4 regions of the Paenibacillus sp. FSL W7-1088 genome follow, and region 4 is predicted to be linked to each of the others. Evidence: riboswitches for the same ligand, from Rfam matches in the RefSeq annotation. Region 4 holds a riboswitch; each other region holds the start of a gene.
What was found. A riboswitch is a leader RNA that binds a small molecule or an ion and turns the genes downstream of it on or off. The one in region 4 is predicted to bind thiamine pyrophosphate.
Positions count from the first base shown of each region.

Region 1 (8,192 bases), 2.5 Mb from region 4:
TGCTTCAGGAAGATCCCGAAAGAGTAACGTTTCCCTTCTTCCCTCGCCTTGTTCCAGCCTTCAAGAAGGGCGACCTGACCCTCCAGTGTATAGAATGTCTCTGATCGTTCACTTGCCGATATCTCTTCGAAAACAGCCCGGTTACGGAGCTGCAAATCCAGCAGTGCTGGCGCGTCCTCCACGTTCAAAAATCGTAAATAGATGCGTTCCCCATGATTGTTCATCTGTATGTTCATCCTTGTCTCTGGTTGTAATAGAGTTGAGATTTCATTCATCAGAAGTACGAAAGTTGCCGTTTATAAGCCATATCCCAGAACAGATATTCAAATTCAACACTTCTTCTGAATATGTCTTCAATGGCCTCCAGTTCCTGCTCGGTTTTATGTTCACATAATGCATCCAATGTATCATAGAACCATTCGAATGAATCGCGGAATTCATCACTTGCATAATTTTCGATCCACGTCTGATAGAAATTGCCCTCTAATGAATCTCGATATTGTTCTTTTAATCTTGTGGCATAGTCGTAATACGTCCACGCACAAGGGAAAATGACGGCGATGATTTCGGCAACACCACCTGTTTGTGCAACACTCATCATATTCGACGTATACGCCTTGTTGTACAGAGACGGTTTGATCGTATGATTTTCATCCAGCGTAATCCCAAATCCCTTCATATAATTTCGATGCAAATCCATTTCTTCGTACAGAATAGCGTGTTGAATCACCGTAAAATTCGTCATCAGTTTTTCATCTGTCGCCTTCACTGCACCCATGGCAAAAATCTTCGCATATTCAATCAGATATGTATAGTCCTGAAGAAGATAAAACTTAAACGCTTCCTGATCCAGTGTGCCTTTCCCCATTTCGTGTAAAAAAGGATGATTGTATCCATCTTCCCATACGGTTCTGGACTTATCTTTTAACGTTCTCGAAAATGACATGATCATTGCTCCTTTTATTCAAATCATGATGCCCCCGCTTCACAGTCAGCTATCGCGTTCTGTCCCCCAAAATGCAGACCAAAAAGCCCTTGACCTATTTTCGGCAAGGGCAAAATAACATGAGTACATGTCATTTGCTCCCTACGTCAGTATTAACTAACAGGTTCAAAGGGTCAGGTTTTAACCTTCTCAACTGCGAACAGTCCCCCTGCAAATAGCTCAGGCTTATTACAACATGTGTTTTTCCAAATGTCAATCCATTCCTATTAATCTTCAAGTTCCCCTAAATCTTCTTGCAGGTTCTTAAGTCGGGTCCGGATGGTCTTAATCATACTTTGTACCTTGTTTAACTCATCCACCCATTGTTGCTCATTAGAGACGTTCGTCGTTGAAGTTAAATGATACGCCGGAGACGTCCTTAACTTGTTTAAATCCGATTCGTATGCCCGCCGCTCTTCCTCGGCCTTTGCCAATTCCTCCTCGGCGATGGCAATCTGATGCTCCAGATAGATGATATCTGAAGAGTAGCCGTGAGATAAGCGCTGTGAATACGTCATAGTTCACCTCATTTCTGATTCATCATTTCTGATCAACCATAGCTTTTCCAAGGTCATATGGCTGAATATCGATATCTAACTCCATACCAAGAGCCAACTTGGCCAGTTGACTTCCAATAAAAGGCCCCATCGTTAAACCGGAAGCTCCAAGCCCGTTGGCTGTAATCAAGCCATTCCAACCTGGGACAGCACCCATTACCGGAAGAAAACCTGGTGTAAATGGACGAAATCCTACTCTTACTTCCTGAAACGTGCTATCAGCTAAACCGGGAGCCAGTTCCAATCCTTTATTCAAAATTTCCTGCATTCCGCCTGCGGTTACTCTTGTATCGTATCCTTCAATATCATTTTCGTGAGTCGCTCCGATCACAATCTTCTGTTGATCAAAGGCTAACAAATATTGATCCGAAGGAGGCATGACTACAGGCCAGTTCCCAGTGTCCTTTCGATCGTGAACCTGCAAGTGCATAATTTGTGCCTTCTGATAATGAACCTTAAAATCAATGCCCAAGGGCTTCAACAGTTCATTAGCCCAAGCGCCAGCACACACAATAACCTCGTCAGCCGATATGACTTTACCGTCCACAACCACTCCAGTTACTCGGTCCGATTCATATTGAAGTGTCGCGTCACCATTAATCAGGACCGCTCCATTTCGTTGAGCCGATCGGATTAACGCATCACGCAGCGCACGCCCGTCAATACGCGCGGCTCCGCTGATGTAGACTGAATGAAAGCTCTCCTCCAGAAGAGGAAAACGCTCATGAGTTTCTTTTGCATCTAGACAGGTAATATCGGCAATCTCCGGTGCATCTTCTTTACGAAGGTGTGCCCTCTCCTGCATCTTGTTAATTTTGTCCACATCCGTATGAATACTAAGAGCACCCACTTGAGCGTAACCTGTTTCCGTTTCCCCTTCACTCTTGAGTTCTTCAATCAACCCGGGATAAAAACGTGCCCCCGCCTTGGCAAGCTGATACCAATCCTGATTACGGCGCTGAGATAACCAGGGACAGATGATCCCGGCAGCAGCATCCGTAGCCTGCCCTCGATCTTTCCGGTCTATAAGAAGAACTTCCGCACCCCTTTTTGCCAATTGATACGCTGTGGAAGCCCCAAGAATTCCTGATCCTACGACGATGACTTTCTTCATGACTGCATCCCTTTCCTAAATCACTGTATCCATTATAGCGTATACTATATGGTCTGATAATGGCAAAGCATCGACATGATGATACGTGTTCCTAAAAGGTTTTCGATAAGTGGTTCATCGAAGTGAATAGACCGTTTAAATTAATGTCATTTATGTAATATAATTCAAATCATGTTTCTTTTAACGCTGTATCTTCGCCATTTACGCACACGACCTTTAACGAAATGAGGAATAACACAACGATGCCGAAACCTAGTACGGGGAATTCACTGGATACCGATATGCCGCTTATGATTACAGGTCAAAATCAGCTGACTGTAGATGAATTAATGAATTGGAACGGTCATTCACGGGATTACAGTATTGTGCAGTGTATCGGGGGAACAGGGAAAATCGCAGCCCAAAATCATGAGTTTTCAATTCGGGAAGGAACAGCTCTTATTCTGTTTCCAGAGGTGACATATCGTTACGACAATCTGAGTGATTCATTGTTGTTCGATTGTCTGTCTTTTAATGGCTATTTATTGCCCCGGTTTCTGCATACCTTGCAGATCGGGGAGCTGCGCGCCTTCAAGCCGGATGGAATGCTTCATATCCTGTTGCATGAAATAACGTTGGCGCTGCAGTCCCGGCACAAGGATCAGATCTGGCACGTATCCGCATTGCTGTACATGCTTCTGGTCAGGTTAACGATTGATGGCGATCGTTATGGTACTTATGAACGTTCGGATGCCCGATTAAAGCTGGGCGGACTGGTTACTTTTATCAAGCAAAATTATGATCAGGATATCTCGCTCTCCATGCTGGCTCAGCAAATGGACGTCACCGAGCAGCATTTGAATCGGATATTCAAAAAGGAATTCCAAATGACTCCGCTTGATTATCTGACACGATATCGGTTGTTGAAAGCGAAGGAAATGCTCGTCCATGACGCCGGAATAACGGCCCACGAGATTGCTCGGGCTGTCGGTTTCAACAGCGCCAGTTATTTTGGATCCGTATTCAAAAAATATGAAGGGATCTCTCCTATTGAGTTACGCAAGCAATACCAGGGTTAAAGAATCTCCATCGTAATCTCTGCCAGCGAGGTTAACCGCAGATCATACTTCGAGAATTCCAAATTACGTGTTACCTCGTTAGGCACAATGACACAGCGAATTCCCGCCGCTTTGGCTGCCTTCAGTCCATTCGGCGAGTCCTCGAACACAACCGCTTCGGATGCCCCGATCCCGAGACTCTCCAGAGCAAGCAGATACAATTCCGGGTCCGGTTTGACCCGCTTCACATCCTCAGCTGTATGAATAACATCGAATAGTTCGAAAATGCCGAGTGTACGCAAATAACCATGAACCCAATCCCGGGTAGAGCTGGAAGCAACGGCAAGCCCAATCCCTTTTTTACGGGCAGACTGGAGCAACTCATGCACGCCTGGAAGAATTGCTGCCTGTCCAAGGTAGGCTTCGTATTTCTGTTCAGAGAGTAACTTGATATGATCGTGATCGATCGGTTTTTGCAGCGCTTGCTCCAGATATTGAAAAGGATGAAATTCTTCAAACGATGTCCCTACATTTTTCGACCAAAGCTCCAGGCCAAGTTCAAGTCCATGCTCTTTATAAATATCGCGAAAAGCATAGAACCAAGGTGTCTCCGTGTCCACAATCAGTCCATCAAAATCCAAAATAAAAGCTTTTACCATTCCGCTTTTCTCCCCCCAATGATCAGCCGATTAGCAGGGAGATGGGCTTAAAAGCGTGCAGTCACATCCGGACGGGTAACATTCATCGATAAAAAGTGACAGGTGCATCCCGTTCCGGCTGGTGACTGTCCAACAACTCCAGCCCGGATCTCCCCCTCTATTGGCATGCCGAAATATCGAATTAATTTCCACTCCACCCCATCGGGTGAATAAAAGAATGAAATGCAGTCCTCCACTTTACGTATGCGCAGATAGGGGTTGGTTACGGGAACTTCAACCGAATTGCAATCGTCGGATGAACCTTCCTTCGTTACTACCGACACAATGGTAGCCGCTTTTCCATCATACTCAAAACAAAGCTTGCACCAGTTTCGCTCATCCGCCATCACCATCAAACATCCGGAATCATACTGGTGTTGCATGTTCACGGTTAGCTGGGTCGTCATTTCAAAATCGTTAGGCACCGGCATCGACAGAAATGGCGCGGTTGCACGAATATGCTTACCCGCCGGGTCCTGGAAAAAGTCCGTATCAGCCTGAGCTTCTACAATTAGAACGCCTTGATCGGTATAAGACCAGGTCTTCGGCTCATTAATCCAGTTCATTTGGTTTCTTGTTTCTGTTGCAAATACGTTTGTCATTTCTATGCCTCCCAGGTTCATTTTCTGTATTATATATTCGTTTCATATACAGAAAACCCCTTCTCCTACATATTTTTGTAAGTGCTAATCACTTGGGAGTGTTTCTGAGGATCAGGGAGGAATAACATAATGACCATGAGTACGATGTAAAGTGCAAGAATGACACTGAACAACAGCACGGGATTATAGTGATACAGCAGACCTGTCAGGTAACCTGATGGAATCGCTGTTAATGTCATGACCGTCTGCACGGCCGAGAACATATCCGCTTTTTCATGTGTACCCAATCGGTTCATAAGCAGTGAGTCCCGATACGTTTGCAAGATGAAATTGCCTGCCGCCAGTACAATTAGAGTCAGAAATAACATGGCTATATTCCCCGCAGGTATCAACAGAAAAAGTATTGCCCCCACTGTACTCAAAATGATCGAGAAACTGACATACTTTTCTTCTGAACGCCGTTTCAGACGCGGGATAATGACTAAATACAAGAGCATGACGGTTACAGCGGTGACGACCGGGATAAATGATATAATCTGATCATTGAAGTTTAACTGTTCCTTGAAAAAAATTACCTGGAAAAAGTTCAACTGCAGGATCAGATTGGATAGCACCGTGATCAGAATAATCGGTAAAAGCCTCCGTTTATAGAACGATTTGCCGAAAAGTCGCAGACTGGAAGCCAGACTCTGGATCACCCGGGTTTGGCTATGCATTCCCATAAGTTCCTTCCCTACTGCGGTCTCATCCGTATATCGGTTGCGAATGAAGAACATGACGGTCATGAGAATGCCACCGACAAAATAAATACTGGCCAGTGTTGGCACAATGCCAAAATCGGCAATCACTACCCCGGCGATCGGTGTCAGTACTCCAGCACCCGTAATGATCATGTTGAGAATGGCGAATACCTTGGATCGCTTGTGTTCCTCAACATCCTCAATAATTAGACAGTTGAAGGAAACGGTCACAAATTTGGAGGTTGCATTCAGCAGGTAAGCGATCAGAAACAACCAAAAGTTCTGGGAGAAAGCCCAGATGAACATGGGAACACTCCAGGCAATCAGATCAAAGATCAGCGTTGTTCGCTTGCGCCCAAGCTTATTCGTGATTGAACCCGCAAATAACTGAAATATAAAGGCAAAATAAAGATTCACCGAATTGATCAAACCAATTTCAATATCCGAAAGTCCGGCTTCCTTCATATATAAAGGAGCATAAAAAAGAACAATCGTGCCCGGGATGGCCCACACCGGTTCAAGTAAGATGGAGTACCGCGGATTTCTCGGCAAATCCTGTAGCAGCTTCAATCGATATCTCCCCCCTTTTCTGCGGTGTTTCACCGCTGCGAATACCTGCTTTTCGCAGCGGCAAAACCGCCAATATCTACATGCTTACAAGATCAGAGCTGTTTTAACCGAATTCATGGGCAATTTCTCTCCGGTACGCAGATGATATCCGATTGTCCCATTGAATGCCTGTTCATAATCACTCAGCAGTTCCGTAGAGGTAACCATTTGCTCCAGTTCCGGAATACTTTGTGCAAATTTCAATGCTGTACTGATCATCGAGTGATTAGCTACCGCACCAATGATACTAATGCCATCATTAATCACGGCAGTTGATTTAAACGTCACTTCATAGCTGTCGTCATAACCCATAGGAATGATCTTGCCGCCTTTGGCAATCATCTCAAATCCTACATGAAGCTGGTTACCAACCGCGTCCACTACAATATCAAACTTCTTGTTATTATTGATCTCGTATACTTTATCCAGTGTCAGATCCTGAGGATAGAACACATGATCCGCGATCTCTGAAGCGAACTCTTTGCGGAATGGATCAACTTCCGTGCCTACAGTAAGCCTTGCCAATCGTTTGCTCACAAGCTGACACAAGGAACCTATTGCACCAGAACCGAGGACCAGTACAGAGTCACTTGGCTTAGTCCCTGCTTTCATGAACGTCTGAAGTACACATCCGAGTGGTTCGATCATCATGGCCGTTTCCCAACTCATGGAATCCGGTATGGGGTAGATATATTTCTCGTCCCCAACGTAATATTCTGCAAAAGTACCGTGAGTGGTCATACCTACTTGGTAGTCATCAAAGTTTTCGCAATAGATGAACAAACCTTCACGGCAATAGGAGCAGGTACCGCAAGATTGCGTGGGATCAACCAATACCCGATCACCCACCTTGAAACCACGAACTTCGTCGCCCACCTCAACCACTGTACCTACACCTTCATGACCAATAATCGTTCCTTTATTCGCCGGAACTTTGCCTTTGACAATATTCAGGTCTGTACCACAGATGCCTGAACCATAGATTTTAATCTTTACCTGGTTTGGCTTGTTTATGGTTGGCTCCTCAATATCCTGGTAAGTCACCTGTTTAAGATCCTGATATACGAGTGCTTTCATTGAATATTCCTCCTAGTTGAATAAAATTTTAAACGTTTTCGTAAATCTCAATTCGAAAGGTGTTCCTGTTTCAGCATCTCTTTCCAGTCGGAAAGTGTCTGCAAGAGAGCTTCCTCCACCCACAGCAATTCATCCCGGGTATGAGCATCTGAGAAAATAAAATACCCTTTGGTAAAGATTCCGAAGTGCGCCATTCGTTTGACCATAAATTCACGAAACGGATCGGTATGAAAGTTTTCCTCCGAAATAGAGCTAATGGAGAAGCTCGCATAAGTACCCTTCAGCACCAATTGATCGGTTAATCCAAGAAGTACGAGTTCAGCTTCAATCAGATCCATAATCCGAATGGTAGCCTCGCGCCAGCTAGGCCATACTTTAGCGCTTTTCATCAATCGCTCACATGCAATCGCTGCCGCGAGTGCAGTGGTCTCGCTGGAATGGGCGTTGCTGAATCTGACCTGTCCTGATAATGACATCAAATGTTCCGGTCCCATTACGGCTGCGAGCGGCAGTCCATTCGCCATGCCTTTGGAAATACAGAGCAGATCCGGCCAGATGTCATACTCCCCTGCTGTAGCTTGCTTGCCCATTCGAATGCCGGAGGTGACTTCATCAAATATGATAATGATATCCAATGACCGACATAGGGATACAACTTGCTCCAACGGCTCACGTTTCCATTCATTCGGACAAAGAACAATGCAGGCGATATCCTCGGGAGAGGATTGAATTTGGGCCTCGATACGCTCTGGCGAGGGCTTGTCTATCCAGAT
Region 1 covers NZ_CP150216.1:3,245,579-3,253,770, reverse strand. The annotation lists gene MKY42_RS14850 (GNAT family N-acetyltransferase) at 1-224, opposite strand, end outside; gene tenA (thiaminase II) at 275-946, opposite strand; TPP riboswitch at 1,068-1,166, opposite strand; gene MKY42_RS14840 (hypothetical protein) at 1,213-1,503, opposite strand; gene MKY42_RS14835 (FAD-binding oxidoreductase) at 1,526-2,656, opposite strand; gene MKY42_RS14830 (helix-turn-helix transcriptional regulator) at 2,899-3,714, shown strand; gene MKY42_RS14825 (HAD family hydrolase) at 3,711-4,352, opposite strand; gene MKY42_RS14820 (DUF1349 domain-containing protein) at 4,400-4,993, opposite strand; gene MKY42_RS14815 (MFS transporter) at 5,059-6,303, opposite strand; gene MKY42_RS14810 (alcohol dehydrogenase catalytic domain-containing protein) at 6,388-7,419, opposite strand; gene MKY42_RS14805 (aminotransferase class III-fold pyridoxal phosphate-dependent enzyme) at 7,467-8,192, opposite strand, start outside.
Region 1: it holds a riboswitch for thiamine pyrophosphate, as region 4 does, so the genes downstream of both, tenA (thiaminase II) here and MKY42_RS03575 (hypothetical protein) in region 4, are expected to answer to the same signal.

Region 2 (8,192 bases), 270 kb from region 4:
CTGTCTTTATATCCACCTTCGCAAACGATAAATTGGAAATGGCTTCAGCCGTTTCGCTTAGTTTTGCGAGCGGTTTAACGATTCTGGCGGTATACAGCACGGAAAGCAGGATAAGCAACAGCAGCATGCCGAGCCATATGTACGCATTGAACTGATTAATAATTCGAATCGTCTCCGCTGAATGGGAGATGGATTCGCCAACAGCAAATACGGAACCCCCCACCTTCACAAAGTTCACCAGAAAGCTTGATTTCAACTTGGTCTGATCATAGAATTTATTAACCCGGGCACCCTCACGCAGCGCAGAGATACTCTCCTCTGTCAGCCAAAATTTACTGAGGGCAATCCCCTTGCGGTTATATTGCAATAACAATTGATCGTTAATATCATTCACGCTATCCTTCAACGAAGCATAAGCGATAGCGACCTCGTATTGCCTTTCAAGGCCCTCAATCCGTGGCAGCTGAACGCCATGTTCTGAAGCAGAGATTTCAGTCGTTAACTCGGCCAATTTCTGCTTTTTTTGATACAAAAAATAGCTAGGCAGGAAAAACGTATTGACGATAAAGGATAGGAAAAAGACAACACACAATGCACCGATAATGCGCACGAGCAGTTTTCGGGTCAGTTTACTCATTTTGATCCTCTAGGCAGTAGCCCATTCCCCGGTACGTTTTGATCGAATCTTCTCCAATTTTCTCACGCAGTCTGCGGATATGAGTGTCTACGGTGCGTTCCTCACCGAAATAATCGAAACCCCACACCTGATCCAGCAAAATTTTACGGGTTACGATCTGCCCCTTGTTCATTCCCAGAACCCTCATTAATTCAAATTCCTTATGGGTAGCCCCTACATCCACTCCACCACGGTAGATCTTCTGGCCTTCCAGATCGACGGTCAGTTCTCCCACCATGATCTTGGAGGATAGTTGCAGCAGCTTCTTTACACGCAACAGCAGGATACGCGAATCAAACGGCTTGCGTAGATAATCATCCGCCCCAGCCTTCAAGGCAACAAACTCATCATCCGATTCGCCTTTGGCTGTCAGCAGCAGTACCTTCGCCCGACTCGTACGCTTGATTTCCCGGCACACCTCGACACCGCTGTGTCCTGGCATCATCCAATCCAAAACCGCCAAATCGATTTGATTATTATAAAAGAGATTCAGGGCTGCTTCCCCATCCTCGGCTAAAAACACCTGAAAGCCCTCTTTAACAAAATAGGCCTTCAATATTTGCAGCATCAGCGGTTCATCATCCGCCAGCAGCAGGTTCATATCTGCACCTCCTTTCCAAACTGGATTCTACTATACAATCTGTACGTTACAGCTGTGTGACATACCCGTCTGGTTTGGCCATTTCCCACATCTCTATACTGTGGCCTTCGTAACACAAAAGCGCTGAACACTCTTCACTGGTCCCAACATCACAGGCAAAACAAAAAGGAACCCCCACAAGGGTTCCCTTTTTACTTCTCAACACAGCGTGTAATCCTTTTAAATCTCTTCATCTTCGTGCGGCAAAATCAAATATTCGGCACCGCCCATATAGGGCTGAAGTGCGGCTGGAATACGAATGCTTCCATCCGCCTGCTGATGATTCTCCAGCAATGGGATCAGTATACGTGGCGAAGCCACAGCCGTATTGTTCAACGTATGGCAGTATGCAAGCTTGCCTTGGGCATCGCGACAACGAATATTCGAACGCCGAGCCTGGAAATCATGCAGATTCGACGACGAATGTGTCTCCCCGTACGCATTGCGGCTTGGCATCCAGGTCTCAATATCGTACTGTTTGTACGTTTTCTGCGACATATCCCCTGTACACACAGCAACTACTCGATAAGGCAGTTCCAGCAATTGCAGTAATTCTTCGGCGTGTCCTGTAATTTCCTGCAGCATTCGCTCCGATTCTTTCGCATCCGGTGCACAGAGAATGACTTGTTCCACTTTGGCAAATTGATGCACCCGGTACAATCCGCGTACGTCCCGCCCGCCTGAGCCAACCTCACTGCGGAAACATGTCGATGTGGCAGCCAGCTTGATTGGCTCCTGCACATCCACAATCTCATCCGCATAATACGAAACCAGCGGCACTTCCGATGTTCCCACCAGCCACTTGTTCTCGCCTTGTAATTCATAGACCTGATCCCGTCCTGTGGGGAAGAACCCCGTGTTCAAAAGTGTATTCTCCCTCACCATCAGAGGAACTTCCATTGGCGTAAATCCATGCTTCAGCAGCAGATCAAGCGCAAGTTGCTGTACAGCCCGGTGCAGGAGCAGCCCTGCTCCTTTGAGCACATAGCTTCGTGTTCCGCCGATTTTCACCCCACGTGGGATGTCGATTAGATCATGCCGTTCACCGAGTTCCACGTGATCCTTGGGCTCATAATCGAATACCGGCAGCTCACCCACACGTCTCAGCTCCACATTATCCTCATCCGATACGCCCAATGGCGTATCCGGCGATACAACATTGGGTACCAACCATTGCAGCCTTGTCACTTCCTCCTGCACAACGGCAAGCTTGGCTTCAACATGCGCCAACTGATCATTCAGCTGTTTCACCTGTCCCCTTAAACCCTCGGCTTGCTCACGCTCACCAGCTTGCATCAGTCTGCCGATATCCGCAGATAACGAATTACGTACTCTACGCCCTTCTTCCGTTTCCAGTAAAAGAGCTCTGCGCTCTTCGTCCCGTTCCAACAATTCGCGAATACTGATATCCATTCTCTTGCCGACTGCCGCAGCTTGCACCTCTTCTGCATGCTCCCGAATCCACTTCATTTCCAACATGGTCACCGTCTCCTTTGGCTGTAAAAATACAAAGAGCGCCCTCATCCCTTGGGACGAGGAGCGCTCTGCTCGCGGTGCCACCCAACTTGCTGAACCAGAATATTCTGATTCGGCCTCTTGGTCCGCGATAACGGGCGGTTCCGGTTAACTTGGGGAATGGTTCGCTCCCCTGGCGAAAACGCCTCCGAGTTGGATGCTCTTCAACGGCATGGTCCGATCTGTAATTGTTGTTTTTCAGTATATACGAACTTTAGTCTCCATTGCAAGTTATCCGTGCATACCCTTACATGTCCTGTTATGATAGAGATTGTTTGTTTTTAGGAAATACTCCTGAATGGCAGACTTACTACATAACATAATATCTAGAAGGAGTTTTTCTTCATGAAAAAATTGCTTTGGATTGGATGCTTGTCCTATTTCCTCATCGGACTTGCCCATGTGGTTCTCGGCTCCATCCTGCCCGTTGCTCTTGAACATTATGGCAAGGATTATAGTCAGGGAGGCACACTGATATTTGCCCAATTTGCCGGGTTCCTGGGTGGTGTACTGTTATCTCCATGGTTGAATAAACGCTTCGGGAAACGAGGCGGTCTATTAATTGCTGCAGCTCTGCTCTGCATTGCAGAGTTATCCTATATGCTGCTGCCTCCTTGGGGCTGGATGTTCATCATTGCACCTGCAGCCGGATTTGGATTTGGCATGATCGAGGCTGTCATCGGTACAATTATCATTGCAGCAATTAAAGATAATACGGCGGTTGCCATGAGCCGACTTGAAGTGTTATTTGGTATCGGCGCCATGGTCATGCCGCTCATTGCCAGCGGTCTGATTTCTGCAGAGTACTGGCGCATGTCGTTCCTCGTGGTTGCCGTCTGTGCAGCGATGACTTTTATCTTCTGGGCCAAAAGTTCATTCGGTGAGCTGGACAACGAGCTGAGTCGACGCAGCTCAGACCAGACTCCTGTACACACTCAAGCTGCTGAATTGCCAAATGGAACGAATCCTGAAGACATTAAACCAACTCGTTCAACCTATCACGGCCGTAATTTGGCTCTTCTGTCTTTATTTGTTTTATTTTTCTTTCTCTATGTCGGCACTGAAATGAGCCTTGCCAACTTCATGCCAGCCATTCTGATTGAGAAAATGAACATGAAGGAAGCAGGTGCTGCACTTAGTGTTACCTGCTTCTGGATCGCCATGTCCGTTGGACGACTGTTTGCCGGATATATTGCGGAGAAATTCCAATATCGCGTCTACGTTCTGTACAGTTGCCTTGCAGCAGTTGTGCTGCTGATGATCTTTCCTTTTACCAACCAGATCTGGTCGGCATTTCTGATCATTCTGTTGCTCGGGCTCGCATTATCTGGTGTATTCTCCATTGCCCTCGTCTTCGCCAGCAAAATGCTGCCTGGAACAGAAGAATCAACGCCCAGCATCCTGATTGCGTCAGGTGGGGTTGGTGGTGCCATTCTGCCTTTGGTTACAGGCTGGAGTCTGGACCATCTGGAGGTTAACCAGTCCGCATGGATGCTTGCCATTTTTGCAGTTGGTCTGCTGATGATCAGCGTGATTGCGTATCAATGGCAGAACAAACATGTGGTCGATACAGTGACTTAACAGTTATGTGTCGAGGCAGACCTGAGAATTAGAATCAGAAATAGAATACCTATTATAGAGATTGAGATGTCCACCGCCATGAATTGGCGGTGGACATTTTGTTGTAGCGTTATTCTGTTCTAACGAACCTGGTACACGCTATTCATCTCCATTTCTGCATGTTTGAAATCTAACGAATCCTAGAGACGTTATTCTAGATAATTAGCTCCAAATCAAGGTCTCGTTGCAGTTTCTTAGCATAATAACGCCGCTGAGATTCGTTAGATTTTTCATTCCTTAAAAACCGGCCTAATAAGATGTTCTCGATTCGTTAGCGCTGTAATCATGGTAGAAAGTGTCCTACCTTTGCCTCAGATCACCTTTCATTGAAGGTGATCATACGATCTATTTATTTGCACAAGATTGCCCAGGAAATACTTTCAGGTGCTCTAAATCGGAACTAACGTTATTTAGGTTGAAGGGACTACACTCCCCTTATCCTTAATGAATTTACCGAACACATATCGAACGAGTGGTCCCAGAATAATCAATTGGTAAGGAAGCGCCAGGCTGAAATTACGAGCAATCGTATGAAGATACGTACTTAGTACGGAGGCTCCATTTAACTGATTCGCAAGATAAGCGGAAATCATTCCGTACAAGGACATGATCAGAACCATCCCAATGACCATGAAAAATGACATAGCGAGCACGCCCAAAATTTTATTGGATTTGTCAAAAGGTAAGGAAAATGCAATTTTTCTCGCTACAGGTCCAACAATGAAGAACTCCACCAGAAACGCAATAATAAAACACAATATGAATTGAAGCAGTATATCTAGCGCGGACATCTTGCTCAATAACCCATTGTGCCATAAATTGAAAGTCATCATGACGATGACCATTCCTGTGCACATCATCATTCCAAAAACAATCTGTTCTTTCTTCGTCGTTGGCAAATCTCTCATCCTCTCTGTTTACCTTCGTAATTATAGAGATGATGAAGCCTTCCTCATAAGTGAACATTCTGTGAACAATTATAATTTTTCCAAATTAAAAATCGGATTTGACAACCCCGTAGTACAGCCCTATGATATCCCTTAAAATGGTAGAAAAGATCCACTGCATATTTAAAGGAGGATTTTTGATTATGAGTTTTCAAAAGCGCATTGACCACGTCGGCATTGCCGTTCGCGATCTGGAGACCACGCTGCGTTTCTACACGGAGATTGTTGGTCTTGAATTGAAAGACCGGGTAACCCATACCAACGGTGTCATTCAGCTCGCCTTTCTCGGCTTCAACGGAAGCGATGAGACCGAGATTGAGTTGATTCAGGGATACAGCGACAAGCTGCCTTCCGAAGGTACGGTGCACCACTTTGCCATCCATGTCGATGACCTTGAGGCCGAGTATAACCGCATTAAAGAAACCGAGGCCGAGTTTATTGATGGAGAGATGATTACACTGCCTAACGGTTACCGTTATTTCTTCATCTATGGACCTGAAAAGGAATGGATTGAGTTCTTCCAGCGCTAAAAATTGGAGCTGATTTTTATGAACATTTTAATTACCGGTGCAGCCGGAAAAATTGGACGTGACGTGTCCCAACACTTGTCAGAAGCATTTCACCTGCGACTAACAGATTTGAATATCGACAGACTGCATACGTATCAAGGGACAGACCATGAGATCATGACACTGGATGTGACAGATCCCGAAGCCTGTCAGCACGCTTGCGAAGGCATGGATGTGGTTGTACATCTGGCGGGAGATCCTTCCCCGCATGCCGGATTCTATGAATCGTTGTTGGACATCAATATCAAAGGTACATTTAATGTATTCCGTGCAGCCAAGGACCAAGGTGTGCAAAGAGTCATTCTGGCAAGCAGTGCACAGACGATCGAGGGGTATCCCATTGATGCTCAGGTCTATCCAGACATGCCGACACGCCCACGGAATTTGTACGGGGTTAGCAAATGTTTTGGAGAATCGCTTGCTTCCTATTTTGCGTATACCGAAGGTTTACAAAGTGTTGCAATACGTATCGGTGCATATGATGATTTTCAACCGGATGGACCCGTGCTGGAGGCAAGGGATATGAGCGCGTATATTAGTCCGGCTGACTTGTGTAATTTGATGTTCAAAGCAATTACAGCTACAGAGCTGGAGCCCTTCACCATACTGCATGGGATCTCGAATAATAAGTTTAAACGGTTGAATCTGGAAGCCACTCAGAAACAGGTAGGCTATGACCCGAAATCCGATGCTTTTGCACTCAGTCAGATTTCCTTATATGATTCGCCACGATAATTGTTGAAAATCACACATCTTAACAGGCTGTTATACATATGTATAACGGCCTGTTTGATAACTTCATACGTGTCCCCATCCAGTTCCTGACTGGACATGCATAGGCCTCTGGCCTATAATTACACATAGTAATGCCCGTAACTTCATAGTTTCCCAGGGGAGTCGGAATAGGCCGGCTGAGAGTGTATCCCACCAAGATACTGACCCTTAGACCTGATCTGGATCATGCCAGCGTAGGAATCGGAGTATATCGAATTGGCCCAGCCTCTTTGCTGAGTGCCACATCTCTAACGCCTGCACGCGTCCCGGATTAACGGGGCGCTTTTTTAATGTTCTTTTATATAGCCAGAGAGCTAAAAAAAATGACGTCATCCGGATCATAGCTGGTATAAATCTGTCGATTTATGCAAGATGCTTGGATATGAAGCCAAGGAGTACCCCGTGCCACTGGCCGGACAACATGAAGGAGAGAAATGAAGATGAGATGGCGTAAAATGATGGGCCTAATGCTCTTGTGCGTACTACTAGTGGCTGTGGCCGCATGTGGCGGCAAAGAAGCTGCACCTTCAGGAGAAACTGGCAGCAGCAATACCGAAAACAGCAATGAAGGTGACAACGCAGCCCTCAAGGACATTAAAGTAGTGCTGGACTGGACACCAAATACGAATCATACCGGCCTGTATGCGGCCGTAGATCAAGGTTTTTACAAAGCCGAAGGCTTAAATGTCGAGATTGTACAGCCAGGTGCCGGAGGCGCGGATACGATGGTAGCTTCGAACGAAGTGCCTTTTGGCGTAAGTTATCAGGAGAGTGTGACTCAGGCCCGCACACAAGACGTACCGCTCGTGTCCATCGCAGCCGTTATTCAGCATAACACGTCGGGATTTGCTGCTCCGGTGGATCGGAACATCAAATCTCCCAAAGATTTTGAAGGCAAAACCTATGGTGGCTGGGGCTCCCCGGTAGAAGAAGCCGTGATGCAATCCATTATGGAAGGTGAAGGCGCCGATGTATCCAAAGTGAAAAACATTAACATGGGTGACGCCGACTTTTTCACCGCTGTGAAACGTGATATCGACTTTGCCTGGATTTTCTACGCGTGGACGGGTATTGAAGCCGAACTGCGCGGCGAACCGATCGACATGTTATATGTGAAGGATTATTCCGAGGCACTGGACTACTACACTCCTGTACTCGTTACCAATGAAAAGACGATTCAGAACGATCCCGAGCTGGTTAAAGCATTCCTGAAAGCCACTTCCGAAGGATATCAATATGCGATTGATCATCCCGAAGACGCTGCGAACATTCTGATCAAGGCCGTACCGGATCTGGATAAGGACCTTGTACTCGCAAGCCAAAAGTGGCTGAGTCCGAAATATCAGGATGACGCACCGCGCTGGGGTGAGCAAAAGCAGGAAGTATGGCAGAACTATACAGATTGGATGTTTAGCAAAAAACTGCTCGATGAGCAGGTAGATGTATCCAAA
Region 2 covers NZ_CP150216.1:492,420-500,611, reverse strand. The annotation lists gene MKY42_RS02405 (HAMP domain-containing sensor histidine kinase) at 1-637, opposite strand, end outside; gene MKY42_RS02400 (response regulator transcription factor) at 630-1,277, opposite strand; gene serS (serine--tRNA ligase) at 1,497-2,795, opposite strand; gene MKY42_RS02390 (MFS transporter) at 3,177-4,412, shown strand; gene MKY42_RS02385 (hypothetical protein) at 4,862-5,350, opposite strand; gene MKY42_RS02380 (VOC family protein) at 5,542-5,928, shown strand; gene MKY42_RS02375 (NAD(P)-dependent oxidoreductase) at 5,947-6,702, shown strand; TPP riboswitch at 6,848-6,960, shown strand; gene MKY42_RS02370 (ABC transporter substrate-binding protein) at 7,182-8,192, shown strand, end outside.
Region 2: it holds a riboswitch for thiamine pyrophosphate, as region 4 does, so the genes downstream of both, MKY42_RS02370 (ABC transporter substrate-binding protein) here and MKY42_RS03575 (hypothetical protein) in region 4, are expected to answer to the same signal.

Region 3 (8,192 bases), 260 kb from region 4:
TGTTGGTTGACACCGGTTGATACAAAATCGTAACTAAAGCTTAACGCTTGATTAACTGTTTCGACCAGCAAACACATCCATGGCATCCCTCATAAATACAGCCAAGCCTTCGCCGAATTGATCAATATTACGTGTAAAACGTTCGTCGTCCACGTACATTTGGCCCAACCCTCTGAAGACTTCAGGAGGATAATTGCCCATGTTGTTCAGATAGCTGTACCATTCCGAGATTCCGGCTTGAGCTTCGGCAGAGTTTGGATCCGTGTGACGGATTGCTGCAAGACGGGTGTAGATTGAATTCATTTGATCGGATAGAGCTTTTTGCTCCTCAGGAGACTGCTTGTGTAACTTTTGATTAGCCTGATCCACCGCTTGGTCTCCCCAACGTTCCCTCGCTTCCTGTTCATACGGATTATGACTGAAATTAAACCCTTCAAATTGTTCTTTGGCTGTCATCTTAATTTCTCCTCTCACGTGTTGAACCGATTTATCAATGGTGGCGATCATTAGGTCCAATCGTTGGCGTTTCTCCAGCAAAATACGACGGTGCATATTCAGGGCTTCTTCTCGATCAAAAGATGGATTGTTTATAATCTCCTTGATATCTTTCAGAGAGAAATCGAGTTCTTTAAAAAATAAAATCTGCTGCAGCATTTCCAGATTGGCATCTGAATACAGTCGATATCCGGCAGAAGTCACTTCGTCCGGTGTTAACAACCCGATCTCATCATAGTGATGCAGTGTGCGCACACTAATCCCGACAAGTTCGGCCACTTCTTTTACTTTCATGGCCATGATGGAAACCTCCTTACACCATCGATTGTACAGCGTCACGTTACGTGAGAGTCAACAGGTGAAAATAAGATGCAGGCGTAGAAGCTGCATCTTGAGAATGAGTGTGCTGCACTCTATTTGGTGCAGCACACGGGCTGGCGGTGCAGGGAGCGCATGGCTACGCCTGCATCCCGCGCACCGCCGCAGCGAACTGCGCAGCCGCTGCGCGCACATCGGCCGCGCCCGCGATGGCGGAGATGACGGCTACGCCGTCGGCTCCTGCCGCCATCACGGCGGCCGTGGTATCGGGCGTAATGCCGCCGATACCCACCACCGGAACTGCGATGCCTGCGGCGCGCAGTTCGGCAACCCCGGCGGGGCCCAGCACAGCGTGGGCATCCGCTTTGGACCGCGTCGGGTACATGGGCCCGACGCCAAGATAGTCGGCGCCCGCCTGCACTGCACGGCGGGCTTCCAGCGCGGAGTGGGCGGATACGCCAAGCATCCGCCCTTCTCCGATGCGGGCGCGTACCAGCGCCGCGTCCGCATCGTCCTGGCCGACATGCATACCGTCGGCCTCCACCGCCACAGCCAGCTCCACATCATCGTTCACGATGAACGGTATCCCGTGCTGGCTGCACACCTCGCGAAGCCGCATCGCAAGCGTGATGCGTGCTTCGCCAACCAGAGCGCCAGTTCCTTTTTCCCGGAACTGGAACAGCGTAATGCCGCCAGCGATGGCTTGGCGCAGCACTTCCACCGGGTCACGCGTCGTATTCACGCTGCCCATGACCAAATACACCTGCATCGCACGTCTTACCGCTTCTGCATCCAGAGGGCGCATTATTGTTCACCCCGCAGTCTGCGCTGATACGCAAAATGATTCGTCGGCCCATGTCCGGACCCAATTCCCAGCTCATCTTCGATGGCTGCCTGAATGAATGCTCGCGCGGTGGTGACGGCAGCCAATACAGTTGAGCCCTTCGCCAATTCGGCAGTAATGGCTGCAGAATATGTACATCCCGTTCCATGGGTATGCCTTGTCACCACCCGAACGTTCTCCAGATAGTGAAAAGACTGCCCATCATAAAGCACATCGACAATCATGCCACTTCCCTCATCATGACCACCTTTCACCAATGCATACGTGGAGCCCATTTGCACGATTCGTCTTGCGGCTTCTTCGCGCTGACTCAAATTCATAATAGACATTCCAGTAAGAAGCTCGGCTTCCGGAATGTTCGGTGTCGTAATCAGTGCATGAGGCAGCAGCTCTGTAATTAGCGCCTGAACGGCCTCCTGTTGCAGCAGAGGGGCGCCGCCTTTGGCAACCATAACCGGATCGATGACCAGATTGGACCAGCCGTATTGCTGCCTTTTCTCGGCGACCAGTCGAATAATTTCGGCACTGTAGAGCATGCCCGTCTTCACGGCTGAAGGTTGAAAATCATCCCCGGTCGAATCCAATTGTTGAGCGATACCTTCATATGAAATAGGGAAGACGCCCTGCACACCTGTTGTATTTTGGGCAGCAATAGCCGTAATCACAGTCATGCCGTATACACCGAGCTCCTGAAAGGTCTTCAGATCAGCTTGAATTCCGGCGCCACCACCATTATCGGAACCAGCAATCGTCAAAGCCTGTGCGATACTCATTGCGCACCTCCATCAATCCGACGAACCTGTGCCCGCTGCGCAAGAACGTCAGGTGTCACTTGAGCCAGTTGATTCAGCAATTCGATCTGGAAGCTGCCCGGTCCCAGGTCAGCGGTACGTTCCGCCGCAATCTCTGCAGCAACGCCATAGAAAGCTAGAGCTTCCACAATACTTTCCAGCAGGTCGTCTCCCGGTTTCGCAATGGCTGCAAAAGCACCAATTACCGAGCTGAGCAAGCAGCCTGCACCTGTCACTTGGGTAAGCAAGGCATGTCCATTACTCGTCAGGAACGTCGTTTGTCCATCCGTAATGACATCCTCGCGTCCGGTAATGACGACCACACAGCCGAGTTTTTGTGCTGCCCGTTCCGCTATTCCAATTCGATCGCCCTCGCCTTGACCTGCATCCACACCTTTGATGCTCCAACGCTCACCGATGACATTGGCGACTTCCGCCACATTGCCCCGCAACACCGTGAGGCGAAGCTCACGAACGAGCATCTGAACGGTTTCCGTACGATAGGCGGTTGCGCCAGCTCCAACCGGATCGAGCACAACAGGCACGTTATTTGAATTGGCGGATTGACCAGCCAGGCGGATTGCCTCAACTACCTTTTCGTCCAAAGTGCCAATGTTCAGTACAACTGCTCCTGCCATCTTGGCAACATCAGCGACCTCTTCATGCGCATAGGCCATAAAGGGAGATGCACCTAGTGCGAGCAAACCGTTGGCTGTAAACGGAGCGACGACAATATTCGTAATGTTATGAACAAGCGGATTTTGTGTACGAACACGTTCCAGGTAAGTCATATGAGTTCCTCCTTATAAATAAGTAAATTAATCAATAAAAGTGGCAGGGCAGGATGGCCCTTATATATGTTGTTAATAGGGGTTATTAAATGATGGGAACAAAAAAGCTATTCACGGATAGCTACAAAGTGCATATAGAAAGCTTAATTAAAATTCCTATCCTCGATAAAGATTCTATTCGTAGAGTGATTGAATTCTGCAGCTACTCATGTGGGCGTCATCCGAAAATGAATATACAACTTTCAAAATCTCTTGATCTTCACCCAGCAGTCGAGTTTCCTACTCACCCTGCAAATTGATAAAAGCATCCTCAGCCTTTACGGAATCCGGAATCAGTTCACTTTGAACCAACCATGCCCGTACGTTTTCCCAAGAAGGGGCGTCCTGCCTGCCAAACGGCTGACCTTCTTCATTCATCAGCGGCAGTAAAATATTCAGACTTTTGGTTTCGATCTCCGGGTCAAGAGGAGACGTTTCGTTCTCATGTGCGAGCAGAATGTTCAGCGCATCCTCGGGGTGCTCTGTTACATATTTCTGTCCATCCTGTAACGCTTTGATGAAGCGGGTAAGCTGATCCTTTTTCGCTTCAATGCCCGCATCACTTGCAGTGAGGACCAGTTCATAATAATCAGGTACACCGTAATCGACGGGATTGATCGATTTCATGGCATGACCTTCCTTTTCCAGAATCAATTGTTCATGGTTAATAAAACCACCCATAATGGCATCTGCCTGCCCGGAAGCCAGGGAAGGGATCAGGTCAAATCCTACATCGACCAGATTCATCTTGTCGGGATTACCGCCATCCTGGCTGATCATGGTACGCACCATTGCTTCATACAGGGGGATTGAGGAATAGCCGACCGTCAGCCCTTCAAGATCTTTTGGCGATTTCACTTTACCGTTGGCTTCGGTTAACAGATGCACGAGCGGATGCCGAACGACGGCTGCAATCGAACGTACAGGAATGTTTTCCCCACGCGCGAGCAAGATTTGCGGCTGATAGCTCAGCGCCAGATCGATTTTCCCGGCAGCAACAAGCTTGAGTGAGTCATTGGTATCGGCAGGCATCTGAATATCAACATCCAGACCTTGATCCGCGAAGTAACCTTTTTCCTGTGCAGCATAGATGAAGGAATGCACTGCATTCGGATACCAATCGAGCATGATGGACAGCTTGTCATTGGATGCCGATGACCTCTCGGCCGCAGATGATTCTGTATCTTTTGCATTGGAAGTTGAATCTGTGGCAGGTGTGTTGATACCCGTATTTCCGCATCCGCTGATGGTAAGCAACAGGGTCATGAGCAGAGTGGGGAGCAGGGAGTAGATATGTTTTTTCTTCATAGCTTCAAATTCCTCATTTCCTTTTATCTGTTTATCATTCATAAGTTTTACATTCCTGAGATGGGATAACGCTGCGCTGTAATTTTTAGTCGATAGCAGGGGATTGGGCAAAGCACACTACGTCTGTTTTGGCAGGTCTGCCTCCGGAAATGATCCAGCTTTTCTTCTACCTGCATGACGTGGTGTACCGAATCTTCTCTCCATCCATGCAAGGAGTACAAACAGGGCGATACCGAGCAGGGATAACAGCACAATGGCGGCGAACATGGCGTCCGTGTTCATATTGCTCGACATTCTGCGGCTGAAGTAACCAAGGCCCTTGCTTCCACCGAGCCATTCCCCGATCGTTGCACCGACCACACAATAAACCACAGACATTTTCATTCCCGAAAAGAAGGAGGGAAGGGCAAGTGGAATCTGGAGTTTGCGGAAAATATCCCACTTGCTGGCCCCCATCGTCAGTAGCAGTTCACGCTGCTCCGGATCACCCTGGCGCAGGCCATCGTAGGTGCTCACCACAATTGGGAAAAATGCGATCAGGAATACCACCGCGACTTTACTCCACAGCGTGTAGCCAAACCACAGGATGAAGACGGGGGACAAGGCAATCAGCGGGATCGTCTGACTGATCACGATGAAGGGATATAACGCTTTTTCAATCGACTGATTCATATGCATTCCCGTTGCAAGTGCAATTCCGGCACCAATGGACAAGCCAAAACCAACGACAACCTCCATCAAGGTAGCGGGCAGATGTGTACCCAGCAGAAGGTGGCGATGCTCATACAGGGAACGGACAATCGCCGTCGGGGCTGGAATGATGAAGGAAGGCACCCATCCCATACGCACAATCCACTCCCAGAGAGCAAGCAGCAGGATCATGAGCAAAAGAAATAGACCATAACGGGCAAGCCAACCTCTCACGCTATACTTCGTGCTATCTCTCAAGTTACCGTCTCGCATGCAATTGTTCCTCCAGTCGTCGTCTCATCTGAACGAGAGCGGGTTCGTAGATCATGTCCGAATGTCTTGGACGCGGCAAAGGTACCGTCAGATCCAGCAGCTGTTGGCTATGGCCCACCGGAGTTAACAGGATAATCCGATCACTGAGCAGCAGGGCTTCTTCAATGTCATGCGTGATGAACAACACGGTTTTGCCCAAGCCTTCCCAGAGCTCCAGCAGCCAGCGATGCATCTCACGTTTGGTCAGGGCATCGAGTGCGCCGAATGGTTCATCCAGCAGCATGAGCTGGCCACCTGTCAGCAACGTACGAAGCAGCGCGACACGCTGGCGCATGCCACCTGACAGCTCGTCCGGGTAAGCATGCGCGTGGCCAGATAAGCCAAATCGGTCGAGACCGGCCAGAATGTCCGCTCGAATTCGTACCTTATCCTGCCGACCTGGAGCAAGTTCAGCGGGGAGCATGCAATTCTCCATGACGGTTCGCCAGGGTAACAGGAGGTCCTTTTGCGGCATGTAGGCCACCTGCCCCAGTCGCTTTCCTTCCTGAACCCAAGGAATATTAATGGTTCCGTGGGTTGGCTCAAGCAGGCCTGCCAGCAGCTTGAAGAGGGTGCTTTTACCGGAGCCGCTGGAACCGATGAGCGAGACGAATTCGCCTTTGGCTACACGCATCGACACATTGGAGAGCACGGGGGAATCCCTTTTTCCCGGGAAGGCGTAGCTCATGTTATGAATGGTTATGTCGTTATCCATCTCGATCCGTTCCCCTTTATTATTCAAACTTCAAACTGCGTGATCTTTAATTACACCTTCTGATCTGCCCGAAGAATGCGAAAAAGACCCACCCATTTCCGGAGAAATGAGTGGGTCTGTAAGTTCAATTCACATTAAATTTCATCATCAACATGAAAAAATCCGCTTACTGAGAGGCGCTCCACTTCCCTCCGCTGGTATGATCCAGATCAGGTTCAAAGGGTCCGAATCGTTCGATTCGTCTCAGCCGCAAGGCTCCCCTAGTGCAATGATTAAGATATGCAGTTGTGTGTTCAGCATATATCACATGCAAGCAGAATGTAAAGAGGGCGGCTTAAAAGAAGTGTGCGTAATGAGAGTTAGGAAAGTAACCTATTCTAATCGTTTGAATGTAACAGTGAATCAAGCTCACTGATCAGCCGGACAATCTGCTCAGGTGTGCCAATCGTAATCCGAAGCCAGGTAGGCATACCGAATTCGGCACCGCCGCGGACAGAGATACCTCTGTTCAACAATTCTTTGGTAATCGGGCCGCTATCCTGCAACAGATCCACCATGATGAAATTGGTTTCGGAAGGGATGTAGGGTAATTTCCACTGATCAAAGGATTGCATTAACGTTTCCCGTCCCTGACGATTGTATTGCAGACAATGAGAAACAAATTCATGATCATCCAGGCTGGCCGAAGCAGCGGCTTGGGATGTGGCTGTCAGACTGATGGGCAGCTTGACCCGGTTAATGCCTTCAATGATGCTTTCATTCGCGATGCCATATCCAATACGCAGTCCGGCCAGTCCATATATTTTGGAGAAGGTCCGCAAAATAATCAGATTATTATACTGCTCCAGCAGCTTAACCGTATCAGGGTAATCTTCACTTTCCGCGAATTCATAATACGCTTCATCCAGGACAACCACGACATGGGAGGGAACATGTTCGAGTAAATCAAGCAGGGCATTTGCCGTGAAAATGGTTCCGGTCGGATTATTCGGATTGCACAGCCAGATGATTCGGGTAGAAGTATTAATCCGCTGCCGGAATTGCTCCAGATCCAGTGAATGGTTGACCAAAGGCACTTCATGAATGACCCCGCCTGCCAGCAGCGTAGCGCCCTTATACCAGTTAAAGGAGGGCACCGGAATGAGTGATTCCTCCCCGGGATTAAGATAAGCTTGGGCGGTAAGGGTGAGGAGCTCGAAAGATCCACTTCCAAATACCAGTTGGGAAGTACGAACCCCCAGACGTTCCGCAAGTTTGTCACGCAGCAGTTGGCTGGAACCGTCGGGGTATTGAGCCAAAAGATCGGAACTCAGCGATCTGACCGCTTCTGCTGCCAGCGGAGAGGAACCAAACGGATTCTCGTTTGCTGCGAGTCGATCCACACTTTCCAGTCCCAACTCCCGCCGGATCTGTTCCATGGATTTAGCAGGCGTATAAGCCGGAATTTGATTTAACAGGTCTTTAACAGGAGGAGAGGGAACGGGTGAAAGGGATTGCATAATCATGCCTTCTTTCCAGTGGAATTAGATCGAGAATGATATCTGTTTCTGGGCAATCTGCTGTGGTGTCTCTTGTGGAGGAGTCAACAAGCGATTCAGAATCAGGTTTTCAAAATGAGCAAACCCGCTGTCCCGAACGCGTGGCCGCTCCAGCGTAATACGGGTATCCATCGTTATATGACCATCTTCGATTAGCAGCACCCTGTCTGCCAGCGCAACCGCCTCGCTGACATCATGCGTGACCAGAATGACGGTCAGATCTTCTTCTACCCACAAGCGTTCGATTAATTGCTGCATCTCAATTCGGGTTAATGCATCCAATGCACCCAGCGGTTCATCCAGCAGCAGTAGGCGCGGATGACTAGCGAGTGCCCGTGCCAAGGCGACACG
Region 3 covers NZ_CP150216.1:1,021,254-1,029,445, forward strand. The annotation lists gene MKY42_RS04665 (MerR family transcriptional regulator) at 52-795, opposite strand; gene thiE (thiamine phosphate synthase) at 953-1,618, opposite strand; gene thiD (bifunctional hydroxymethylpyrimidine kinase/phosphomethylpyrimidine kinase) at 1,618-2,430, opposite strand; gene thiM (hydroxyethylthiazole kinase) at 2,427-3,239, opposite strand; gene MKY42_RS04685 (ABC transporter substrate-binding protein) at 3,519-4,586, opposite strand; gene MKY42_RS04690 (ABC transporter permease) at 4,704-5,549, opposite strand; gene MKY42_RS04695 (ABC transporter ATP-binding protein) at 5,536-6,303, opposite strand; TPP riboswitch at 6,473-6,575, opposite strand; gene hisC (histidinol-phosphate transaminase) at 6,681-7,802, opposite strand; gene MKY42_RS04705 (ATP-binding cassette domain-containing protein) at 7,827-8,192, opposite strand, start outside.
Region 3: it holds a riboswitch for thiamine pyrophosphate, as region 4 does, so the genes downstream of both, MKY42_RS04695 (ABC transporter ATP-binding protein) here and MKY42_RS03575 (hypothetical protein) in region 4, are expected to answer to the same signal.

Region 4 (8,192 bases):
TTGCAGCAAGATGATGAAGATGAGCAGCGACACGAGGCCGTGACCGTAAAGACTGAAGCAGTATTGATCCCGGGCACATTCGAGTTAATTATGCGAGGCGATAAGGAAGGTTATCTTGCAGCAGTTAGCGGCGGTTTACAGCATCTTGCTGAGCAGTATCCGGATAGCACGCTAGTAGCCGCTCAACTGTCCATGGCTCCTGCAGCAGCACGGGTTACAGCAGATAAAGGCATGGCGATCTATAGCCCGCTGGCATCACTTGCGTCGTATTTGGAGAAGAAGTTGAGCTTGGCCAAAGTTAAGTGTTGAGCTCATGAAGCAAAATAAAAAGGCTCTCGAATGAGAGACTTTCGAAAGGAATAATTATTTTGAGCCAATCTGTGGTGGGAAATAGATTGCCTCCGGTGGGAGGTGATCCTATGAACTTCTCTTTCAACGACGTAAAATCGTGTTCGCAATGCTAATTATTGCGCTCCTGACATACATCGACCGTAAAAAGAAGTGACCCGCCACAGGTTGACGGCCTGACGGGTCACTTCGTCTGAACTATGCTGCACTTGGAGGAATACCCACCGCAAATGCTGTGCAGGAGTAGCCATTGGCCTGGCTACTCTTATTTGTTTTTCACTTACATTCATTTTATTAAACATCTGGGAGACAATCAACCTATAACTGATAAAATATGTTGTGTCATTATCCTTGTTCCTCGAAGTTAAGTGTGCGCACCACATACCAAGTAAGAGGCCGCTCTTCTCCGCAATCACGGAGAGGAACGGCTTTTCACCATGTCAGGCCGCCCAGATTGCGCTGTAACGACGCTTAGGAGCGTGTCCGGTATTCCTCAGCCTTTTCCTGCATACCCGCTGCCACGGCCTCATTCTCGGACAAACCTTTGTCTGCGGCAAAAGCACGAATATCCTGCGTAATGCGCATGCTGCAGAACTTCGGCCCGCACATGGAGCAGAAATGGGCTTCTTTTGCCCCTTCGGCCGGCAACGTCTCATCGTGGTAGGACAGCGCACGCTCAGGGTCCAGCGACAGGTTGAACTGATCCCTCCAGCGGAACTCAAAGCGTGCTTTGGACAGCGCATCATCCCGCCGCTGGGCACGCGGGTGACCTTTCGCCAGATCAGCGGCATGCGCAGCGATCTTGTAGGCGATAACCCCTTCCCGCACATCATCCTTATTAGGCAGGCCCAGATGTTCTTTTGGCGTAACATAACAGAGCATCGACGTACCGAACCAGCCGATCATCGCTGCCCCAATGGCCGAGGTAATATGGTCATATCCTGGTGCAATATCGGTCGTCAGCGGTCCCAGCGTATAGAACGGCGCCTCCTTGCAAATCTCCATTTGCAGATCGACATTCTCCTTGATCTTGTGCATCGGCACATGTCCCGGACCTTCAATCATCACCTGCACATCATGCTTCCAGGCGATTTGTGTTAGTTCACCAAGCGTCGCCAGTTCCGCCATCTGGGCTTCATCATTGGCATCGTAGATGCTTCCTGGGCGCAGTCCGTCTCCGAGAGAGAAGGCCACGTCATACCTTTTCATAATCTCGCAGATGTCTTCAAAATGGGTATACAAAAAATTTTCCTCATGATGCGCAAGACACCATGCTGCCATGATGGACCCGCCCCGTGACACAATGCCCGTCATGCGTTTGGCGGTCATCGGAATATATCTCAGCAGCACGCCTGCATGGATCGTAAAGTAGTCCACACCCTGCTCTGCCTGCTCTATGAGCGTGTCACGATACAACTCCCAGGTCAGTGCTTCGGCTTCTCCATTGACCTTCTCCAGTGCCTGATAGAGCGGAACTGTTCCAATGGGTACAGGTGAATTGCGGATGATCCATTCACGGGTTGTATGAATGTCCTTGCCTGTGGAAAGATCCATCACCGTATCCGATCCCCAGCGTACGGCCCAAGTCATCTTTTCTACCTCTTCCTCGATGGAGGAGGATACCGCAGAGTTCCCGATGTTAGCATTGATCTTCACATGAAAATGACGCCCGATCAGCATCGGCTCACTCTCCGGGTGATTGATGTTCGACGGCAGGATGGCCCTGCCACTCGCCAGCTCCTGCCGCACAAATTCCGGCTCCACACCCTCACGGATGGCAGCGAACTCCATCTCCGGTGTGATCATTCCCTGCCGTGCATAATGCATCTGGGTCACGCAGCGCCCTGCCTGTGCCCGTAACGGTTTACCACGCAAGCCTGGATACTTCTCGGCTCCAGTTCGCTTCCCTCCGGGTTTCAATCCGTTATCCTCCGGTTTTACCGTTCGTCCCTGGTAGGCTTCAACATCTTCACGCTCCGTAATCCAGCGGGTGCGCAGCGCTGGCAGCCCTGCCCGGATATCGGCATGAAATCCGGGATCAGTCATCGGCCCGCTCGTATCGTAGACACGCAGCGGTTCGTTATGCTCCACTCCTTGGGGAGTATTCGTGTCATGAAGGGCAATTTCACGCTCCGGTACTGCAATGTCCGGTCGTGAGCCCTGAATGTACACTTTGCGGCTGCCCGGGAAGGGCTTAATTCGTCCGGCCGCACCTGCACTCTTTTCCAACACCTGATCCTGCTCGTCTTGTCCCAGCGTTCTGTTCTCTGTACTCATCGCTCTTGTCTCCTCCTCATTGGTGATTGCCTGGATTGAAATGCTTGCGCACGAGTCCAAACCATCCACAACATAGAAAAAGGAAGAGCGATCATACCACACAAAATAGGGACATACAGTTCAAGTAATACAGACAGTCGAGGAAAAAAAATCCATACCACCGCTTCGCCAATAGCTCCCAGCTCTTTATCCAAAAGCAGCTCTGACAACGGCTTCCGCCTGTTTACTGTATAAAAAAAGCCGGTTCCCAAGGGAACCGGCTTATGTCCATCACCAATAACGCAACTCATTCAGGCTCCATAACGGAGTCCATCCATAGGTTACATTATATGGTGTTCGTGGTCGTATCGCCGATTACTTCCCTACGCTGGTATGATCCAGATCAGGTGCAAAGGGTCCGGAATCTCATGCGATTCCGTCTCAGTCCGGACAATTCGGACTCCCCCAGTAACGTTAACAAGTTGCAGCATCTCAGCCGCAGATTCATATTCAATTATGCTGACCCTGTTGGGCCGTCCATTACAGAGTAGCGCAACCGGATCATAAAAACAACCTTTAAATTCCAGAACATAAAATCAGGATAACATCAGTCCCATCTGTGTAGCAGCTTCCTTCAGCACAGGTGCGTATTCATGCAGCGTCTCCTGCGAAAGGCGACTAACAGGCCCGGATACCGACAGAGCAGCAGCGATGTTGCCTTTCCGATCCATGATGGGTACAGATACAGCGGCTGCTCCCGGTTCACGCTCCTCATAACTTGTTGCATAGCCATATTCCAGAATGTCTTTCATCTGTGCCAAATATACTTTGGGATCGATAAATACGGGCCATTCCGGTCCATTCATCAGATCTTCGCGGTCCTCTTCGGTGGCAAAAGCCATCAGCACTTTACTGGAGGCTCCCACGGATAGCGGAAGTCTGACGCCCACCGGAGCTACACGGCGAATCGCCTGATCACTCTGTACAGCTTGAATTCGAATCCGCTCACTGCCATCACGCAGATATAAACTCACGGTTTCGCCCAGTCGATCTCTGAGCCGCTCCATCGCAGGAAGGAGCAAAATGGCCGGATCATCGCTGCGAGACATATGGGCAGACAGTTCCCAGATGCGTATGCCGAGTCGATACTTCTCGGTGGCTGCATCCCGGATCACGAACCCTTTGTCCTCCAAAGTAGCCATCAGACGATGGACTGTACTTTTGTGCAGACCGATCTGGCTGGCAATTTCCGTGAGTCCCAGATCACTGCGGGTTGTAAAACACAATAATATATCCAGCGCCCGTTCTACAGCCCGGACGGTTAACTTTCGGTCTTCCATGGCAAGTTGCCCTCCTCATGTTTCATCACATGAAACTTGGTTACATAAATTATATGAGAAACGGTCTCATCTGTAAACCAAAAAGAGCCATTTGGAATAGGAATAATTGTAAATATTTTCTTTTTATAAATTAAAATCCCCTGCTATTTGCACCCTAAGGAAATGTTAACCAGATATCTTCAGAACTATATAACAATTGCGTAACAAATGGCCTCAATCAATTGACTTTGACTATATTGGAACATACGATAAAGATATATTAAATTAAGATTTTGCTTCCTATGTAGTCAGAAAAATCATTTATCCGCTCTGTTCGTCTCGTTGTTATCTTCATTTGATTTTTAAAGGAGGGGCAATCATGTATCCGACATCCCAGAGCGAAGCCCCGCTGCAAACGAAAGTGTCAGATCTGCCTTCTTCGTTATCACCGAGGCTGATCCGGTTCAAACATATTGTCGTGGCGTTGTTGCTCTCCGTTGTATTTTTTCTGCTCTTTTGTTTCATCGCACTGCACGGTTATATTGCTTGGGTATTATCCAATCCAACTGTAGCGCCTGTATTCTCCAATCCCATGCAGGCCAAGAACATGAAGTATCAAGACATCACATTCCCTGCGGCAGACGGCAGTCGAACGATGCAGGGTTGGTATATTCCGGCTGATGATAATGCAAACAAAACCATCATATTCAGCCATGGATATGGTGCGAATCGTGAAGAGACCTGGGTACCGATGTATGACCTGGCCCATTATGCACACCAACTCGGCTTCAATGTGGTAATGTTCGATTACGGTTTCGCTTCACAGGTCAACAAAGCTGTCGCCACAGGCGGCAAAGCCGAGTCCCAGCAGCTGCTTGGTGCAATCCAGTTTGCGAAGCAGCGCGGAGCTCAGGAGCTTGTCGTATGGGGTTTCTCCATGGGTGCAGGTACAGCTCTGCAGACTGGGCTTATTACCAAAGATGTGGATGCCATGATTCTGGACAGCACATTCCTGCTTGAGCCGGATACGCTGTATCACAACATCCATAATCAGATTGATCTTCCGCGTCAGCCTACGCTGGAAATTATGAACCTGCTGTTCCCGATTCTGAACGGGACTGGATTGCAGCAGATTCCGTATCAAGAAGTGAAAAAAGAAGATTATCCTTTCCCGATTTTCTTTATCCATGGTACCGAGGATGAGAAAGCTCCTTACCCGATTGCGGAACTGCTTGCCGGCAACCAGACCAATCCGAATTCCGATGAATGGATTGTGGACGGTGCGCATCATGAGCTGATCTTCCGGGAGCATCCGAAGGAATATCTGCGCCGTGTCTCCACATTCCTGAGTCATGTGACCAAGACGAGCAGCGATGATGTGGACAATACCAATACCGGAGAATCGTGAAAACCCGGTAATTCAAGAGCCCCTATGGGGCTCTTTTTTTGTGTACACATAGGACAAGGTACCTGGAGAATATACTTTTGGGACGTAATTAAAGACAGCTCTAGCTTGTACATTGCCAAATTGAACGAACGGGAGAATCAAATTTAATTTCTGCTGCTGGATCTGAATTTCAATTCACTTGAATGGAGGTTTACCGCATATGAATTGGTATGGATATGGGCATCTGCTGCCTCTGAGGGTACTCGAAGAAGTCCGTTTCTGGAAAGAGCAAGAGAAGGAACATACGATTGTCATTCGCGCCTTGGTTCCTGATCTTGAACCCTTTTATGTCAAATGGCTTGCGGAATGGGAAGCGATCTTTGAGAATAGCGAACGAGTCGCGAATCAGCTGTTGAAGCAAATACTGCCGGGAACCCAGCCACCTGCTCCTTACATCATCCGCTGTATTGAACAGCTCGTGGCTGAGACCTGCACACAATCGCGTGAGTTCATTAGACAGCTGTACGTCCTGCTGGAGCAAAGTACTGCTGTTCAGCAAGTGCCAATTGCCAAAGTGGTTATTCTGCATTTCATTCGCGAATCCGAGTATTTCCTGGGGGTACTTGAAACGCTGAAACAATCTGGAGCTTTGCGGGATTTGGAGTCTGATTCATCGTTTTCACTGAATGATATTCTTCAAACCTCGGGACAACCGGCTGATGCCAACGTAGTGACTTCAATGCCCATGTCTGAACAGCCCTATCGTGAAGCTGTAGAAGAATCATCCAATGCTGCGGGAAAAGCCAACAACCCTACTCCAGCGGTACAGACACAATCTTCGGCGGCTGTACCGTCCCCCAATGCAAGTACAGAGGGCACAACCAACTCTACAGCAGTGCCGGTCAAAGAGAAACCTGTACCTATTGGTGGACACACACTGCCACCCCTACCCTACGCCTACAATGCGCTGGAACCATATATTGACGAGATGACGATGCGCATACACCATGACAAACACCATCAATCCTACGTAGACGGACTGAACACCGCGGAGAAAAAGCTGGCAGAATCGCGGAAAAAGAATAATTTTGAACTCGTCAAACATTGGGAACGCGAACTCGCATTTAATGGTGCAGGCCATTACCTGCATACGATCTTCTGGACGATCATGAACCCCAAAGGCGGAGGCAAGCCTTCCGGTATGCTCGCAGAGCAAATCAAGCGGGATTTTGGCAGCTATGAAGCGTTCAAGAATCAATTCACTGAAGCCGCCAACAAAGTGGAGGGCAGCGGCTGGGCCATGCTGGTCTGGAGCCCGCGGGCGCATAGATTGGAAATTTTGCAGGCGGAGAAACATCAGAACTTATCTCAGTCCGACATCGTGCCTCTCCTGCCGCTTGATGTATGGGAACATGCCTACTATCTGAAACACCAGAATGAACGCAAAAAATATATCGAGGACTGGTGGAAGGTTGTGTACTGGCCAGCTGTGGCGGAACGTTATGAAACTGCGCGCAAGCTGTTATGGCCGCCTTATTAGAATTCTCGGGCTAAGCATAGCATCGGGGCGTACTCTGGAGCGCATTGAATCCATGGTGCTATATGTTGATGTAAAAAAAGAGATATCTCCAGCCGAATGACTGAAAGATATCTCTTTGAGTTTGAATACAACTATTTACTTGCGGATAGAAGCTGCCTCAATCGCTTCATAAGCCCAATGTGTGGCAGGTACATCCGACCAATGTCCTGACGCATTCGTTTCAGCTTGAAGACCGATCAGCTTATTCAGCATTGTAACAGCTTCAGCGCGGGTTATCGGCTGACTTGGACGGAACATTCCATCCTTGTATCCGGTAACTACTCCCGCCGAACTTAATTGTTCTACTGCTTGTTGCGCCCAATGCTCGTTCATATCGGTAAATGCTGTCGGCGCAGTAGTCATCTGAGCAGATGTTAATAACGGCTGTAACACGACAGCCATTTCTGCGCGGGTAATCGCTTGATCCGGCTTAAAGCTGCCATCTGTATAGCCTTGAACAGAACCGGATTGGGCTGCTGCTGATATAGATGCCTGTGCCCAGTGGCTGGATGTAACATCTGTAAATTCATGACTTCCCTCAAGAGTAGATGTTCCCAGAATACGCGTGATTAATGTTGCCATTTCCGCACGAGTTACATTACGCTCTGGTCGGAAACTTCCATCCGTGTACCCCTGAATATAAGGTTGTGCTTTCAGTGTGTTGTCTGTCCAGTCTTTGACCCTAACAATGGAGAATGTACTGAATTTGTTTACTTCAATCTCGACGCCTTGCTGATTATCACCGTTTAGGGTAACCCGTTTGCCGTGTACAAGCTCCTTCGTTCCATCACTATGCTCAATATATACACCTAGCTCCTCAGACTTCACACCTGCAACCTGATTAGCATCTAAAGGCAATATGAGCGTAACAGGTCTGCTCTGAAGATTCGTTTCGATCATCATTGGACGTCCAATGATCTGGATATCCGTTGTACCTACAGATTGGATGATCGACTCATTCGCCTGTGCTCTCGTTTGGATCTCTAAACGTTGGGATTCCTTCTTCACCGGTACAAGACGGAAATAAATATCATCTGTGCGTCCGTTCAAGGAACTCGCCGGAATGATAATCTTTACATTAGGATTGGAAATAACCAGATTCACTCCTTGCTCAGCCAGCATTACTGACGATTGTGGAGAGAGCTTCAGATCCCACTGTGATACTTCATCTTTTGCGTCTGGAATCAAGACAACCGCTGTATGGGAGCCTGTCTGTTTCAACTGGTCGATAATGGTTTGCGTTTTGCTCTGATCAAGAAGAAGTTCATCCTTAACCGTACCATCTGTTCCTCGAGTACGATTA
Region 4 covers NZ_CP150216.1:758,619-766,810, reverse strand. The annotation lists gene MKY42_RS03585 (hypothetical protein) at 1-309, shown strand, start outside; gene thiC (phosphomethylpyrimidine synthase ThiC) at 820-2,625, opposite strand; gene MKY42_RS03575 (hypothetical protein) at 2,622-2,915, opposite strand; TPP riboswitch at 2,968-3,081, opposite strand; gene MKY42_RS03570 (IclR family transcriptional regulator) at 3,201-3,944, opposite strand; gene MKY42_RS03565 (alpha/beta hydrolase) at 4,303-5,331, shown strand; gene MKY42_RS03560 (Fe-Mn family superoxide dismutase) at 5,531-6,850, shown strand; gene MKY42_RS03555 (S-layer homology domain-containing protein) at 6,986-8,192, opposite strand, start outside.